2 regions of the Salibacterium sp. K-3 genome follow, and region 2 is predicted to be linked to the other one. Evidence: a T-box and tRNA genes for the amino acid it is inferred to sense, from the RefSeq annotation. Region 2 holds a T-box; the other holds one or more tRNA genes.
What was found. A T-box is a leader RNA that pairs with one kind of tRNA and senses whether it is charged. The one in region 2 lies ahead of serS (serine--tRNA ligase), so its partner is inferred to be a tRNA-Ser.
Positions count from the first base shown of each region.

Region 1: it has a tRNA-Ser gene. The T-box ahead of serS (serine--tRNA ligase) is inferred to sense a tRNA for this amino acid. The anticodon was not compared.

Region 1 covers NZ_JBSVZE010000003.1:33-8,076, reverse strand. Annotated here, with positions in the region: gene ACW9JV_RS15665 (anti-sigma regulatory factor) at 1-58, shown strand, start outside; gene ACW9JV_RS15660 (PP2C family protein-serine/threonine phosphatase) at 78-1,091, shown strand; gene ACW9JV_RS15655 (STAS domain-containing protein) at 1,209-1,535, shown strand; gene rsbW (anti-sigma B factor RsbW) at 1,535-2,026, shown strand; gene sigB (RNA polymerase sigma factor SigB) at 1,983-2,786, shown strand; gene ACW9JV_RS15640 (PP2C family serine/threonine-protein phosphatase) at 2,786-3,388, shown strand; gene ACW9JV_RS15635 (Tex family protein) at 3,488-5,677, shown strand; gene cmpA (cortex morphogenetic protein CmpA) at 5,700-5,837, opposite strand; gene ACW9JV_RS15625 (SprT family protein) at 5,938-6,408, shown strand; tRNA gene ACW9JV_RS15620 (tRNA-Asn) at 6,559-6,633, shown strand; tRNA gene ACW9JV_RS15615 (tRNA-Ser) at 6,635-6,725, shown strand; tRNA gene ACW9JV_RS15610 (tRNA-Glu) at 6,734-6,808, shown strand; tRNA gene ACW9JV_RS15605 (tRNA-Val) at 6,810-6,885, shown strand; tRNA gene ACW9JV_RS15600 (tRNA-Asp) at 7,059-7,134, shown strand; tRNA gene ACW9JV_RS15595 (tRNA-Gln) at 7,158-7,232, shown strand; tRNA gene ACW9JV_RS15590 (tRNA-Leu) at 7,239-7,322, shown strand; tRNA gene ACW9JV_RS15585 (tRNA-Leu) at 7,339-7,425, shown strand; tRNA gene ACW9JV_RS15580 (tRNA-Arg) at 7,429-7,505, shown strand; tRNA gene ACW9JV_RS15575 (tRNA-Pro) at 7,620-7,696, shown strand; tRNA gene ACW9JV_RS15570 (tRNA-Gly) at 7,704-7,777, shown strand; tRNA gene ACW9JV_RS15565 (tRNA-Ile) at 7,840-7,916, shown strand.
Region 2 covers NZ_JBSVZE010000001.1:21,707-29,750, reverse strand. Annotated here, with positions in the region: gene ACW9JV_RS00180 (HD-GYP domain-containing protein) at 1-649, shown strand, start outside; gene ACW9JV_RS00175 (YaaC family protein) at 624-1,592, opposite strand; gene guaB (IMP dehydrogenase) at 1,783-3,240, shown strand; gene ACW9JV_RS00165 (D-alanyl-D-alanine carboxypeptidase family protein) at 3,404-4,744, shown strand; gene pdxS (pyridoxal 5'-phosphate synthase lyase subunit PdxS) at 4,863-5,747, shown strand; gene pdxT (pyridoxal 5'-phosphate synthase glutaminase subunit PdxT) at 5,764-6,369, shown strand; T-box leader at 6,368-6,590, shown strand; gene serS (serine--tRNA ligase) at 6,657-7,931, shown strand.

The DNA.
Region 1 (8,044 bases), on a different contig from region 2:
CATTGACTCTGTTACGGGGGAAGGAACAGAGATTACAGCGGTGAAATGGCTTCGTTAACGTAGGGGGGAATTAGGTTTTGGCTGACGCGTATCGTATTATGCAGGAACAGTATGTGAATATATTGCGGACTTATTTGCAGGAAAAAAATGAAGTAGGATTGTACCAGGCACAGCAGTTCAGCAAAAAGGTGCTGGAAAACCAGATTTCCCCGGAAGAAGTAGTCAGTCTCCATATTGAAGCCCTGGAACAGTTTTACCCGGATCTTCCACAGGGGGCCCGGGATTCGTTCGATTTTTTAATTGAGATTATGATGGGATACGGGATGGCGTACCGGGAACATCAGATACTGAGAGATAAGCAGAAAGAGCTGGAGTCTGAAATCAATGTTGCTGCTAACATGCAGCAGACGTTTCTGCCGGATGACATTCCTGAAGCGGACGACCTTGATATTGGTGTGATCAGCGTACCTGCTTCGAAAATGAGCGGGGACTATTACCACTTTGTCAAAGATGACAATGACTGTATCGGGGTGGCCATCGCCGATATTATCGGGAAAGGAGTGCCGGCAGCACTCTGTATGTCGATGATTAAGTACGGCATGGACAGTCTCCCGGAACAGCGGCTTCAGCCGGGTGCGTTGCTGGAAAATCTTAACAGAGTAGTGGAGCGGAACGTTGCTTCCAATATGTTTATTACGATGATGTATGGATCTTATGATCCGCGTGTACATCATTTTTATTATTCCGGCGCCGGGCATGAACCGGGATTGTTCTACAACTGTGCAGCAGATCAGTTTGAAGAACTCTATGCTAAAGGGCTTGTGCTAGGGGTGAATAGAGACACCCAGTTCCGTGAATACCATAAGAAAGTGGAGCCGGGCGATTTCATCGTGCTGCTCTCTGATGGTGTCACCGAATGCCGGACGGACGAAGGATTTATCGAAAGAGAAGAACTCACCCGGCTTATCCGGGAATACAGTCATCTCTCCGCGCAGGAAATTGTCAACAATGTGTTTTACCGGCTGGAAAAACTACAGGGATTCCGCCTGCGTGACGATTTTTCGCTGATCATTTTGAGAAGACAGGTTTAAATATAAATAGACGGGGGAAAGTCATGGGCTAGAGTGCACAGAATTCCCCCTCTGTTTATTGCAAAGTATTTAAATATAAAAATGTCATCATGTTGTTTGATTATAGGAGGTACCTTTATGAACCTTGATATCCATACCGAAGAGCTGGATGAAGAAACAGTGCTTTTTGTCGGAGGAGAAATTGATGCCTATACGGCTTCGCAGCTTCGTGAAGCGCTGCTTCCGCTGACTGAAAAAGAGGGAGTGGAAGTGGTGGTCGATCTGACAAATGTAAACTATATAGACAGTACCGGGCTCGGCATCTTTATCGGGGCGTTGAAGTCAGCAAACAGCTGCGGCAGTACGCTGAGGTTAACGGGATTGAACGATCGGGTGAAACGGTTGTTTTCTATTACTGGTTTAGATGAGGTCATGGACATCGAAGAAGAGGAGGAAGCCCAGTGATGGATAAAAACGTATTGGATCATATTGAAATGAAAATCCCGGCACGGGCGGAGTATGTGGGAGTTGCCAGGCTCACCGTATCAGGGGTGGCCAGCCGCGCCGGCTATTCCTATGATGACATCGAAGATCTGAAGGTGGCGGTGGCTGAAGCCTGCACGAATGTTGTCGATCATGCGTACGAAGAAGACGGTTTTATCCGGATGATGTGTGACATTTATCAGGACAAAATAGAAATTGTCGTTGCCGACCGCGGGCAGAGTTTTGATTTTGAAGATATGAAAAAAGCGCTTGGTCCCGTCGATGCAGCCAAACCGATCGAAGATATGAAGGAAGGAGGTCTGGGGCTCTTTCTGATAGATTCCTTGATGGACAGAGTTGAAATCAACGGAGAAAAAGGAGTCGCCATTGTAATGACGAAGTTCCTGCAAAGAGATGGGAGGGAACAGAATGTCAATGGAATCCCAGCAGCAGACGCGCAAAAACAACAGTGATAAGGATAATGAAGAGGTATACGAATGGATCCGGCAGTTTCAGGAAGACCCAGACGAAGAGGTTCAGACCAGGCTCGTAGAACATTTTGACCAGCTCGTGCAGTCCCTTGCGCGGAAGTTTTCCCGCGGACAGGATCATGACGATGACTTGTACCAGGTGGGAATGATCGGGCTTCTCGCTGCACTCCGTCGTTTTGATAATTCCTACAACCGCAGTTTTGAATCTTTTGCGGTGCCTACCATTGTAGGGGAAATCAAACGTTTTATCCGGGACAAAACGTGGAGTGTCCATGTTCCGCGGAGGATAAAAGAGCTCGGCCCGCGGATAAAGAAAGCGGTGGAAGAGCTGACGAGTGACCTGCAGCGCTCTCCGCAGGTCGAGGAAATCGCCCGGTATCTTGATGTAAGTGAAGAAGAAGTGCTCGAAACAATGGAGATGGGGAAAAGTTACCAGGCTCTTTCGGTGGATCGTTCGATTGAAGCGGATCAGGAAGGAAGTGCGGTCACCCTTCTGGATCTTGTCGGGTCGACCGAGGAAGGGTATGAGAAGACGGATCAGCATCTACTTCTGGAAAAAGCTTTTTCGGTACTTACCGACCGGGAAAAAGAAATTCTCCAATGTACTTATTTTGACAATTTGAGTCAGAAGGAAACAGGAGAACAGCTGGGCATATCACAGATGCATGTATCCCGCCTGCAGCGCAGAGCCTTGCAGAAACTGAGAGATTCAATACGAGTTGAACCATCGGAGTGTCTGTAATGATTGAAAACAAAACCCATGCAAAAGTGGAAATCTCTGCGTTTCAGCAGGAAAAAGAAGGTTCAAGGTGCTGCGGAGACGATTATGTGACGATTGAGGCGGAATCATACTTTCTCTGCGCCCTTGCCGACGGCCTTGGAAGCGGAGAGCCGGCGTACCGGTCCGCCAGCATTGCCATGGATATAATCAGGGCATATCATGACGAGGACATCGAAACGGTCCTTCAGCAGTGTAATCGGGCTCTTCTTCATGAGCGCGGGGTGGTGATCACGATTTTGAAAGTGGATTTTGACGCCAGCGAAATCGTGTACGGAAATATCGGCAACGTGGAAACGTATTTATTTTCTGAAGACGGCGATATGAAACGGCCGGTTCCCGCTCTCGGCTACCTTTCCGGACGGAATTTTAAGTTCCAGCTGCAACGGTATCCGATAAAGCAGGGAAGCCATTTTGTCATGCATTCCGACGGCATCAAATTCACCAGATCGGATCAGGAGAATGTGAAGCATTCAAGATGCCCGCGCACCTCCATCCAGTATTTTGCGGAGAAAGCTCAGAAGCAGAATGATGATATTACCGTAGTCGTAGGAACTATTACATGAAGAGAGCCCGCCTGGAGCGGCTCTTTTTTTATTTGTCTTTCATGTTATGATAATACAGAAAGAAAAGGAATTGCCTGAACGGAAAGGAGCCCCCTTAAGATGACAATGTCGGAGAAAACGCAGCAGGTGCTGCTGGATCATATAACGAAAGATGTAAAGCTCAACAAGAACGCAGTACAGCACATTATCCAGCTTCTTGAAGAAGGCAATACGGTGCCGTTTATTGCCCGTTACCGGAAAGAGCAGAGCGGCGGAGCCGATGAAATACAGATCCGTGATGTTCAGGAAGCGTGGCAGTACGGCAAGCAGTTAAATGACCGCAAACAGGAAGTGCTGCGGCTGATTCAGGAACAGGGGAAATTAACAGAAGAACTGCAGAGGTCCATCGAAGCTGCGGTGAAACTTCAGGAAGTGGAGGACCTTTACCGCCCTTACCGCCAGAAACGAAGAACCAGGGCGGTCAAAGCGAAGGAGAAAGGTCTTGAGCCTCTTGCGGAATACATATACTCACAGCCCAGAGAAGGAGATATAGAAGCCGAGGCTTCCCGCTTTGTTTCAGAAGAACAGGAAGTTCCGTCCGCCGACGAAGCGCTTCAGGGAGCACGGGATATTATCGCTGAGTGGGTATCGGATCAGGCGGAAGTACGCAGTAAAATCCGGGACCTTACGTCACGTCAGGGGCGGATCACCGCATCGAAGAAATCAAAGGCGGAAGACAGCCAGGGTATTTATGAAATGTATTACGAGTATGAAGAGCCGGTCCGCCATGTCCCTTCCCACCGTGTCCTTGCCATGAACCGAGGGGAGAAAGAAGATGTACTGAAAGTATCGCTCGAGATGGCAGAAGAGCCGGTACTTTCCTTTCTGGAAAAGCATGTGATCCAGCGTTTCGGCTCACCTGCCGTGCCTTATCTGAAAGAAGCCTATGAAGATGCATATAAGCGTCTGATCGCTCCGGCGATCGAACGGGAGCTCCGCAAAGAATTGACTGAAAAAGCCGAAGAACAGGCGATTCATATTTTTTCAGAAAACCTGAAAAATCTGCTGCTGCAGCCTCCGGTGAAAGGAAAAGTCATTCTTGGAGTGGATCCGGCATACAGAACCGGCTGCAAACTTGCGGTGGTGAATGAGACCGGAAAAATGATGGAAGTGGGTGTCATCTATCCGGTACCTCCGAAAAATGAAGTGCAGAAGGCCAAAGCGAAAGTACAGGACCTGGTCAAGCGCTACGGGGTTGAAATCATCGTTGTAGGAAACGGGACAGCTTCCCGGGAAACGGAACAGTTTGTAGCAGATGTCATTCCGGAACTGGAAGCCGATGTGTCCTACCTGATTGTCAGTGAAGCCGGAGCCAGTGTGTACTCAGCTTCACCGCTTGGCCGGGAGGAATTTCCGGAACTGGAGGTGGAAGAGCGCAGTGCCATGTCGATTGCAAGACGGGTGCAGGATCCGCTTGCCGAGCTGGTAAAGATTGATCCGCAGTCTGTCGGCGTTGGACAATACCAGCACGATGTTTCCCAAAGCAGACTGCAGGAATCCCTTAAATTTGTGGTGGAAACGACGGTCAACCAAGTCGGCGTGGATGTGAACAGTGCTTCGTCCAGCCTGCTGCAGTATGTCTCCGGATTGTCGAAGCCAGTAGCTGATAATGTCGTCCGCCTGCGGGATGAAAAAGGATCCTTTTCCAACCGGAAAGAACTTCAGAGTGTTCCGCGGCTTGGGGCGAAAACGTTTGAACAGGCAGCGGGTTTCCTCCGCATTCCGGATGGAGCGGAACCGCTGGACCGTACTGCCATTCACCCGGAAAGCTACAGCACCGCATGGAAGCTGCTGGAGCAGGTAGAGGCAGATGCCGGTCAGGCCGGATCCGCCGCCATCAAGGAAAAACTCGACAGTCTGGATGTTCATGAAACGGCAGAAAGTCTGGAAACGGGGGTTCCTACACTCCGCGATATAATGGAAGACCTGAAACGGCCCAACCGGGATCCACGGGATCAACTACCGGCGCCGATTCTGAAAAAAGGTGTCATGAGCATGGAAGATCTGGCTAAAGGCATGGAACTGCAGGGAACGGTACGGAATGTCGTAGATTTTGGGGCATTTGTGGACATTGGAGTGAAGCAGGACGGCCTGGTCCACGTATCAAAACTTGCTTCACGATTCATAAAACACCCGATGGAAGAAGTTTCCGTCGGGGACGTAGTGACGGTCTGGGTGGAGGATGTCGATCAGAAAAAAGGCCGGATCGCACTCACCATGATACAGCCGGAAAGACAGACAGAATCTTAAAATAGATTACGGCGGGGGAAGGTTAGAAAGATGTATCGTCTCCCGCCGTGTTTTTCTTTTTCCATTGATAATCAAACCAGCATTGATTTAAGATGCGGATCTCATATCGGTTTTTTTCGAAAAAAGCTTTTTTCATTTGTTTCATAAACCAGGCAGGCATTGCGGACCTCCTCCTCCGGCACGTAAAATAAGAGCAGTGTGGCTGGTCTTTTATTATATGAGGAAGGGTTTGTCAACGTTGACAAGAAGGAGGAAGGAAAATGGATGAATCCGAATTACAGAAGCTGACGGAGGACATTTCCCAAACGTTTTTCCATAGACCATTCCGGCATCGTGCCGTGTTTAATAACAGACTGCGGACAACCGGCGGGCGTTATATGCTCCACAGCCACCATATCGAATTAAATCCCAAACACTATGAGCGGTTCGGAAAGGACGAATTACTCTCCATCATCAAACACGAACTGTGCCATTACCACCTTCACCTTGAAGGAAGAGGATACCGGCACAAGGATAAAGACTTTAAGGTGCTGCTTGAAAAAGTGGGAGGTGCGAGGCACTGCCGCACGATGCCAGATCAGAAAAACCAGTCCCGTACCATACATTATTACAGGTGTTCCTCCTGCGGCACTGCCTTTGAAAGAAAACGGAGAGTCAATACAGCCAGATACGTATGCGGAAGGTGCAGTGGAACGTTAAAAAAAATAGACGCTCCCCTTGACCAGCTTTAAAAGCCTGTGTTACATTATAAAAGTCGCTTCGCACAGAAGGCATATATCAGTGAAAAGAGATAAAAAATCGATTAAAAAGAACGCATTGACATTACATAGCGGATTCGATACAATAAGTTTTGTCGCTGAAAACAGCACTTTTTCACATATTCCACAGTAGCTCAGTGGTAGAGCTATCGGCTGTTAACCGATCGGTCGCAGGTTCGAATCCTGCCTGTGGAGCCATGGAGAAGTACCCAAGTGGCTGAAGGGACACCCCTGCTAAGGGTGCAGGTCGCGAAAGCGGCGCGAGGGTTCAAATCCCTCCTTCTCCGCCATTTCAAACGGCCCGTTGGTCAAGAGGTTAAGACACCGCCCTTTCACGGCGGTAACACGGGTTCGAATCCCGTACGGGTCACCACGGAGGGTTAGCTCAGCTGGGAGAGCATCTGCCTTACAAGCAGGAGGTCGGCGGTTCGATCCCGTCACCCTCCACCATTTTAAACGATACAAAACGCAGCTGATGCAGAGATTGTCCACCTTGCCTTTTTGAAAGAAGAAACAGGAAGGGCAGGGAAGCAAGAGAATGGAGGAGGGAATGTACGACTGTACATGACCTGACGACATGAACGTAGCTGACGCAGAGATTCGCCGTTTATTCTTTCAAAAAAGGGCCTGTGGTGTAGCGGTTAACATGCCTGCCTGTCACGCAGGAGATCGCGGGTTCGATTCCCGTCAGGCCCGCCATTTAAAAAACATAAAACATATGATGGGGTATAGCCAAGCGGTAAGGCATCGGATTTTGATTCCGTGATGCGCTGGTTCGAATCCAGCTACCCCAGCCATTTTTTGCGGGTGTGGCGGAATCGGCAGACGCGCTAGATTTAGGATCTAGTGTCTTTGACGTGAGGGTTCAAGTCCCTCCGCCCGCACCATTTTTCATAAAGTTTCGCGGTCGTGGCGGAATGGCAGACGCGCTAGGTTGAGGGCCTAGTGGGAGTTAATCCCGTGGAGGTTCAAGTCCTCTCGACCGCACCATATGCGCCCGTAGCTCAATTGGATAGAGCGTCTGACTACGGATCAGAAGGTTAGGGGTTCGACTCCTCTCGGGCGCACCATTTTTATTGAACATAACTGTTTTGAAAAAGTGAAGGAGGGAACGTACCTCAGTACGTGACCCGACGACACGAACGCAGTTGACGAAGAGATTCGCAGTTTATTCTTTCAAAGAACGGGAAGTAGCTCAGCTTGGCAGAGCACTTGGTTTGGGACCAAGGGGTCGCAGGTTCGAATCCTGTCTTCCCGACCACCTTTTTGCGGGTGTAGTTTAGTGGTAAAACCTCAGCCTTCCAAGCTGATGTCGTGGGTTCGATTCCCATCACCCGCTCCATTATATTTCTTCAACTGAATAAAGAAACACATGTCTTTTTTTATGCCCGGAAGAAATCACCGGGGCCTGTAGCTCAGTTGGTCAGAGCGCACGCCTGATAAGCGTGAGGTCGGTGGTTCAAGTCCACTCAGGCCCACCATTAAAAAGAATTTAAAAAAAGTGTTGACTCTGATTAAATGAGTTGGTACTATAGAAATTGTCGCTTTGAAAGGCGGCATACACATTGCTCTTTGAAAATTGAATGAAAGTCAAGCGTCTGTCAATTCA
Region 2 (8,044 bases):
CGTAGCTGTCGCTCTTTTATCCATGTTCCTGGCGAAAAAAAGGGGACTTTCCAAAAAAGAGCGGCTTCAGGCAGGCGTAGCAGGTGCGCTGTGTGATGCCGGTATGGCCAGACTTCCGACGGCGATTCTGCAGAACAGGGGACACTTAACGGAATGGGAACATGAAGAAGTGAAAAACCATCCGTACTATTCCTACCAGATGGTAAAAGAAACGAAAGCAGTCAGCGACCAGGTTCTGCTTGCAGTTCTGCAGCATCATGAAAGGGAGGACGGCAGCGGATACCCGCTGCATATGACAAGCGGCAGTATTCATACGCTAAGCAAAATTGTCAGCACAGCTGATGTCTACCATGCCATGACAAGTGAACGTCTTCACCGGAAAAAACGGTCCCCCTATAAAGTCATTGATGAAATGTTCCGGGAAGAATTCGGCAGACTGGATCCGGAGACCCTGCAGTTATTAACGGGAGCTCTGATTACCTTTTCGATCGGAAGCCGTGTAAGACTGAGTAACGGCGATACGGGTACCATCATTTACATGGATGAAAAGTCACCGGCTGAACCTATGGTGCGTTCGGACATGAATCAGGAAATTGTTCAGATGGAAGGCAGTAAAGGGCCATTCATCGAAGAGATTCTTTCGAAGTGAAAAAAGCCCTCAGCTGTTCCGGGACATCGGTCAGCACCATATTGAGATAAAAATGGATAAAAGAATAGTCTTCAGCCTGCCGCTGGGTAAGGAGATCCCCCCACCATTCACCTTCATAACGGCAGAGCATACTTAGGTTGTATAACAGAAGATAATGAACCGAGAGCGGTGCAAGCCCGGAGACGTCTTGAAAAGACGGCGGCAGATAGCAGTTTTCTCCTCTCCACGCAAACCGGGATGCTGTACGTTCAGGCGATTGGTTTATGGAAAAAAGTACAGCATCTGCTGTTCTTTTTTTTATATGCTCTATCTTTATCCCGGTCTGTTCGATCTGTTTCTGGATATAAGACAGGGATGAATCTTTCAACCCGGAAATATGTTCAACCGTGATTTCGTGAGAAGAGATCCGAAGGAGCGGAAGTGCTGATTCCCCGTAAATATGAAGATATAGATCAATCATCGCCTGCCATTTAAAGAGGAGATGGTTGATTTTCCACTTTTCTCCAGCATTGTGTTTCACGTGAAACATACTAAGAGAAAAATGAGGGAAAAACCCATGTTTTTGCACCCTAACTTCGTCTTCAAGAAAAGTGAATTGTTTTCTCTTCTTTTTTCTGGAAGTCACTCCATGGGCAAGCAGATCGGAAGCTGCGGGGTAATGGGGATCTTTGATTAACACGATGCCTTTCAAAAGGTGGGTTAAACCGTAAAACAGAAGCAGCGGACGGGTTAAGAGTCCGGACGCTGCTCCTTCTTCCCAGTACGTGCGGCCGAGCAGCCATTCATAATGAAAGGCCGGCGTATTCCGGTAACTCCACCGCAGTGCATCTTGCGAAGAAGCGCCACAGTTCAGGTAGTCCTTTTCCAGTTTCCGCTGCAATACATCCTGTGCTTCATATGCGGCATAATAAGAAAAATAGTCCGTAACATTACGGTGCTCCATGGCTGAACTCCTGTCCGTTCTTTCTGAATAAATCAGAAAGTTTAAACTTATTTCAAATTCTCGTTATGAAACGAAAAACATGATAAGATATTAGAAAATCTCAGAGTTGGTTTTTAGTCTGCACCGTTTACAGTGTTGTTATGAACGATGCTCTCCTGAAAGGAAATAATCAGAAAGGTGGATTGTTATAATGCGTGAAGATAAGTTTGCAAAAGAGGGGCTGACGTTTGATGATGTCCTTCTGATGCCGGATCGTTCGGATATTCATCCGCGGGATGTATCACTGAAAACATCTCTGTCCGAAAAATTAAACCTTAATATTCCGATTGTCAGCGCAGGGATGGATACGGTCACCGAAGCATCCCTGGCGATTGCCATGGCCCGGGAAGGCGGACTCGGCATCATTCATAAAAACATGTCCATTGAAGAACAGGCTGAAATGGTAGATCAAGTGAAACGGTCGGAAAGCGGCGTCATTACGGATCCTTTCTTCTTAACACCGGAACGTAAAGTCTATGATGCCGAACATCTCATGGGTAAATACCGGATTTCCGGCGTTCCAATCGTTGATGAAGAGCAGAAGCTGATCGGTATCTTGACAAACCGGGATCTTCGTTTTATCGAAGATTATTCGATTGAGATACGGGATGTAATGACTAGTTCGAATCTGATTACAGCACCGGTCGGCACCACCCTCGAACAAGCAGAAAAAATCATGCAGGAACACCGTATCGAAAAACTCCCTCTTCTCGATGACGAGGAGACGTTGAAGGGATTAATTACCATTAAGGATATCGAAAAAGTCATTGAATTCCCGCAGTCGGCAAAAGACGCACACGGACGTCTTTTAGCTGGAGCCGCTGTAGGGGTGACTGGAGATGCGATGATCCGTATCGATACACTGGTGAAAGCGGAAGTGGACGTTATTGTGCTTGATACCGCACACGGTCATTCCAAAGGGGTGCTCGATAAATTGCGGGAAGTCCGGGATACGTATCCGGATTTAACGATCATTGCCGGCAATGTGGCGACTCCTGACGGAACCCGTGATTTGATTGAAGCGGGAGCAGACGTGGTGAAAGTCGGCATCGGCCCGGGGTCGATCTGTACCACGAGAGTGGTTGCCGGTGTCGGCGTTCCGCAGATTACTGCTGTCTTTGACTGTGCGGAAGAAGCAGCGAAGCATGATATACCTGTCATTGCCGACGGCGGCATCAAATATTCCGGGGATATCGTCAAAGCGCTTGCTGCAGGAGGCCATGCGGTCATGCTCGGCAGTATCCTGGCCGGAGTGAAAGAAAGTCCAGGCGATACGGAGATTTATCAGGGCAGACAATTCAAGGTATACCGCGGCATGGGATCGATGGGCGCCATGGAACAGGGCAGCAAGGATCGTTATTTTCAGGAAAACAATCAGAAACTCGTGCCTGAAGGCATTGAAGGGCGTATTCCTTATAAAGGACCGCTCACTGATACGATTCATCAGCTGCTCGGTGGTATCCGTGCCGGTATGGGGTACTGCGGCAGCGAGGACTTAGAAGACCTTCGGGAAAACGCACGCTTTACCAGAATTACCAATGCAGGACTTCGGGAAAGCCATCCCCACGATGTTCAGGTAACGAAAGAAGCTCCGAACTACAGTTTATAGGATGTCCGGGTCCTTCGAGGAGAACGCAGGGTATTCCTTCGTTCTCTTCGAAGGACTCTTTTTATTTCCCGGGAAATGATGAAAAACGAATTTGGGACCCGGGCAATCTATTTTTTTTATGCTTCGTGTGATAAAATATCGTTTGTGCAAGTAGAGCGTGGAGGTGCAGAGATTGAAAAAGAAAAACATATTATCCATGATCGCGGCAGTACCGCTGGCTGCCGGTTTATTATGGCAGACAGAAACGGACATGCAGGCAGCGGAACCGGACCTGGCTGCCGAATCAGCGATATTGGTAGATGCTGATTCAGGCCAGATTCTTTACAGCAAAAAACCCGATCTTATTCTTCCGCCGGCGAGTATGACAAAAATGATGACCGAATACCTTGTTAATGAAGCTGTAGCACAGGGGGACACGTCCTGGGACGCTGAAGTGAATGTGACGAGCAAGGCAGAGGAAATTTCCCAGAATAACGCCTTATCCAATGTACCGCTCAGGCAGAATCGTACATATAACGTACAGGAATTGTATGAAGCGATGGCCATCTATTCCGCAAATGGTGCTGCGATTGCTTTAGCCGAGCATGTTGCCGGCTCCGAATCCGATTTTGTTGACATGATGAACAGTAAAGCGGAAGAACTGGGAATGGAAGAATACGAATTTGTGAATTCGACAGGACTGAACAATGCCTCCATGGATGGACTTCATCCGGAAGGAACCGATCCGGATGCCGAAAATATGATGTCGGCCCGGGCATCGGCAAAGCTCGCGTATCATCTGCTGGACGAGCATCCGGATGTCCTGGATACGGCGAGCATAACGGAAAAAACATTTCGTGAGAACGGCGCAAATACCTCCATGGATAACTGGAACTGGATGCTCCCCGGCAGCATGTATGGGAGTCTGGATTACGAAGGGGTAGACGGACTTAAAACAGGATATACGGAAATGGCGGGCAATGCTTTTACCGGAACGGTGGAACAGAATGATACACGCTTCATCTCAGTCGTTATGCGGACAAATTCAAAGATGGCCCGTTTTGAAGAAACCGCAAAACTTTATGATTACGGGTACTCAAACTTTTCAGAGACAGAAGTCGTCCAGGAAGGAGAATCATTTGAAGACGCTTCTTCCTTCCCGGTTGTAAATGGAAAAGAAGACACCGTCTCCGCCTCTGCCGGCAGCAGTTTGTCTCTTCTTCTCGAAAAAGGTGCTGCGGAAGAATTAAACACGTCTGTAGAGATCAATCCGGATGTGCTGAATGAAAACGGAGAGTTGGAAGCACCTGTGGAAGCCGGAGCGGAGATCGGAACCATTTCTCCGGAAGGCGGATCAAAGCCGCAGTATCTTCTTGAAGAATCAGCAGCAGAACAGGACGTTCCCCTTGTACTCGACGAAGGTGTGGAAAAAGCCGGCTGGTTTGCGTTGACCATGCGCAGCATTGGTGGATTCTTCGGAAACATGTGGAACAGTGCCTCGAATTTTGTACAGGGACTATTATAGGGCGAAGGTGTTTATTCGGACCGGCGGTAGTGTTATAATAAATGATACCATTACGTCTTGTTCTTGATACCATATATGGAACGAAACGATATAACGAAGGGATCAGGAGGAATGGAAGATGGCAGATAGAGGGACAGACAGAGTAAAACGAGGAATGGCGGAAATGCAGAAAGGCGGCGTCATTATGGACGTCGTAAACGCTGAACAGGCTAAAATCGCCGAAGAAGCCGGGGCTGTCGCGGTGATGGCTCTGGAACGTGTACCTGCTGATATCCGTGCAGCCGGCGGCGTAGCACGCATGGCAGACCCGACAATCGTCGAAGAAGTAATGAGTGCTGTATCCATTCCGGTCATGGCAAAAGCAAGAATCGGACACATCGTGGAAGCAAAGGTGCTGGAGTCCCTGGGCGCGGACTATATAGATGAAAGTGAAGTGCTTACTCCGGCGGATGAAGTATATCATCTTGATAAGAGTGAATATACCGTACCGTTTGTATGCGGGGCACGTGATCTGGGCGAAGCGCTGCGCCGTGTCGGTGAAGGAGCTTCGATGCTGCGTACAAAAGGAGAACCTGGTACCGGCAACATTGTGGAAGCGGTCCGCCATATGCGTCTCGTACAGTCCGAATTAAAGAAAATTGCCGGTATGTCTAAAGATGAACTAATGACAGAAGCTAAAGAACTGGGAGCTCCATATGAGCTGCTCCTTGATATAAAAGAAACAGGAAAGCTTCCTGTTGTAAATTTCGCAGCCGGCGGCATCGCAACACCTTCCGACGCAGCCCTGATGATGCAGCTCGGATCCGACGGTGTTTTTGTAGGGTCCGGTATTTTCAAGTCCGAGCATCCGGATAAATATGCGCGTGCGATTGTGGAAGCAACCACCCATTATCAGGACTATGACTTGATCGGAAGGCTTTCCAGAGGACTCGGAACAGCCATGCAGGGGATGGAGATCTCCACGCTCGAGCCTTCTGAGCGTATGCAGGACCGCGGCTGGTAAAAAGGAGGTTTCGTTTATGGTCAGAATTGGTGTGCTTGCTCTGCAGGGAGCGGTACAGGAACACGTGAAAAGCCTGCAGGCCTCCGATGTGGAGACCGTTGTCGTCAAACGGGTGGAACAGCTGGAGACATTGGACGGTCTCGTTTTTCCCGGCGGGGAAAGTACGACCATGCGCCGCCTTGTTGATAAATATGGTTTTTACGAACCGCTGCGGGAATTTGCCGCTGCCGGCAAACCAATCTTCGGCACCTGTGCCGGCTTGATATTGATGGCCGCCCACATTGTGCATGAAGCAGAAGGGCACCTGCAGCTGATGGATATGAATGTACAGCGGAACGCTTTCGGACGCCAGCGCGAAAGTTTTGAAACCACGCTTGCTGTCAAAGATGTAGGGGAAGATGTAGAAGCAGTATTTATCCGGGCCCCGCTTATCTCCGGTACAGGAGAAGGGGTGGAAGTTCTGGCATCCTTTGATGGGGAGATTACAGCAGCGCGTCAGAATCATCTGCTTGCCTGCTCGTTTCATCCAGAATTAACGGATGACGCCCGCTTTCATCAATATTTTGTACAGATGGTACGGGAATCAAAAGAGGCAGCGCCGAAACGCGCTGCGGTAACGTAATAAATCGTGGACGGGCATTAGTATCAGCCTTTCTGACACCCAGAGAGCCGGTGGCTGCTGTGAACCGGCTGCAGAATGGCTGAGAATCCTGCTCTGAGTGAAAAAAAGAACACGGCTGTCGGCGTTATTACTTTTTTCCGCTTCATCCGCGTTAACGGATGCAGAGAGGCAGCTTGATGCTGCAAGTTGGGTGGCAACGCGGGCCTGCTCCCGTCCCTTTATATATCAAGGGACGGGAGTTTTTTCTGACATGCACCGGATTTAGATGCAGTAGAAGGAGGATCAGTATGCTTGATGTAAAAAAACTCCGCCATCAATTTGAAGAAGTGAAAGAACAGTTGGCAAAACGGGGCGAAGATATCGCCGATTTGGACTCGTTTCAGGAACTGGATGAAAAAAGGCGGAATCTCATTCAGCAGACAGAAGAATTGAAGCAGAAACGTAACGAAGTATCTCAGCAGGTAGCGGAGCTAAAGCGGGAAAAAAAGGATGCGGATCATCTGATTCAGGAAACAAAAGAAGTCTCCAGCCGGATTAAAGAACTGGACGAAGAACTGAAAGGGCTGGATGAGGAACTGGAAGCCTTGATGCTGCGAATTCCAAATATTCCTCACGAAAGTGTTCCCTACGGAGAGGATGAGTCGGATAATGAAAAAATCCGCACCTGGGGAGAAAAACCTTCTTTCCCGTTTGAGGCTAAGGCCCACTGGGATCTGGCGGCAGAGCTCGGGATGATGGATTTTGAGCGCGCGTCGAAAGTAACTGGCAGCCGTTTTGTATTTTACAAAGGAGCCGGTGCCAGGCTGGAGCGGGCGTTGATCAACTACATGATGGATATGCATGAAGCCGAGCACGGTTACGAGGAAATCATCCCTCCTTATATGGTGAACCGTGACAGCATGACAGGAACCGGCCAGCTGCCGAAGTTCGAGGAAGATGCTTTCAAAATCAGGGAGGAAGACTACTTTCTGATTCCGACGGCGGAAGTGCCGGTAACCAACCTGCACCGCGACGAGATACTAAGCGTCGAAGACCTGCCGCTGCTTTATGCTGCATTCAGCGCATGTTTCCGCTCAGAAGCGGGATCAGCAGGACGGGACACACGTGGATTAATCCGCCAGCACCAATTCAACAAAGTGGAACTCGTCCGGTTTGCGCTCCCTGAACAGTCGTATGAAGATCTCGAGACATTGACCGGCCAGGCCGAAAAAGTGCTGCAGCGGCTGGAGCTGCCGTACAGGGTGATGAACATGTGCAGCGGAGATCTTGGTTTTACTGCCGCCAAGAAGTATGACATTGAAGTATGGCTGCCGAGTTATGAAGATTATAAAGAGATCTCTTCCTGCAGTAACTTCGAGGACTTCCAGGCGCGTCGTGCCAATATCCGCTTTAAGCGGGATAAAAAAGCGAAAACCGAATTTGTCCATACATTGAACGGATCCGGACTTGCCGTGGGCCGGACGGTAGCCGCCATTATGGAAAACTACCAGCAGGAAGACGGCTCCATCAAAATTCCGGAAGTTCTGCGCGGCTATATGGGGAATAGATCATATATTTCCTAATGAGGGGACGAAGCATGGGGATGTATCATCTGGTACATTCCCTGTACTTTTTGTATTCGGATAATTCAAAAAAATGAAGGAAAAGCCTTGCGGGGAAATCGGGATTTTTTTAT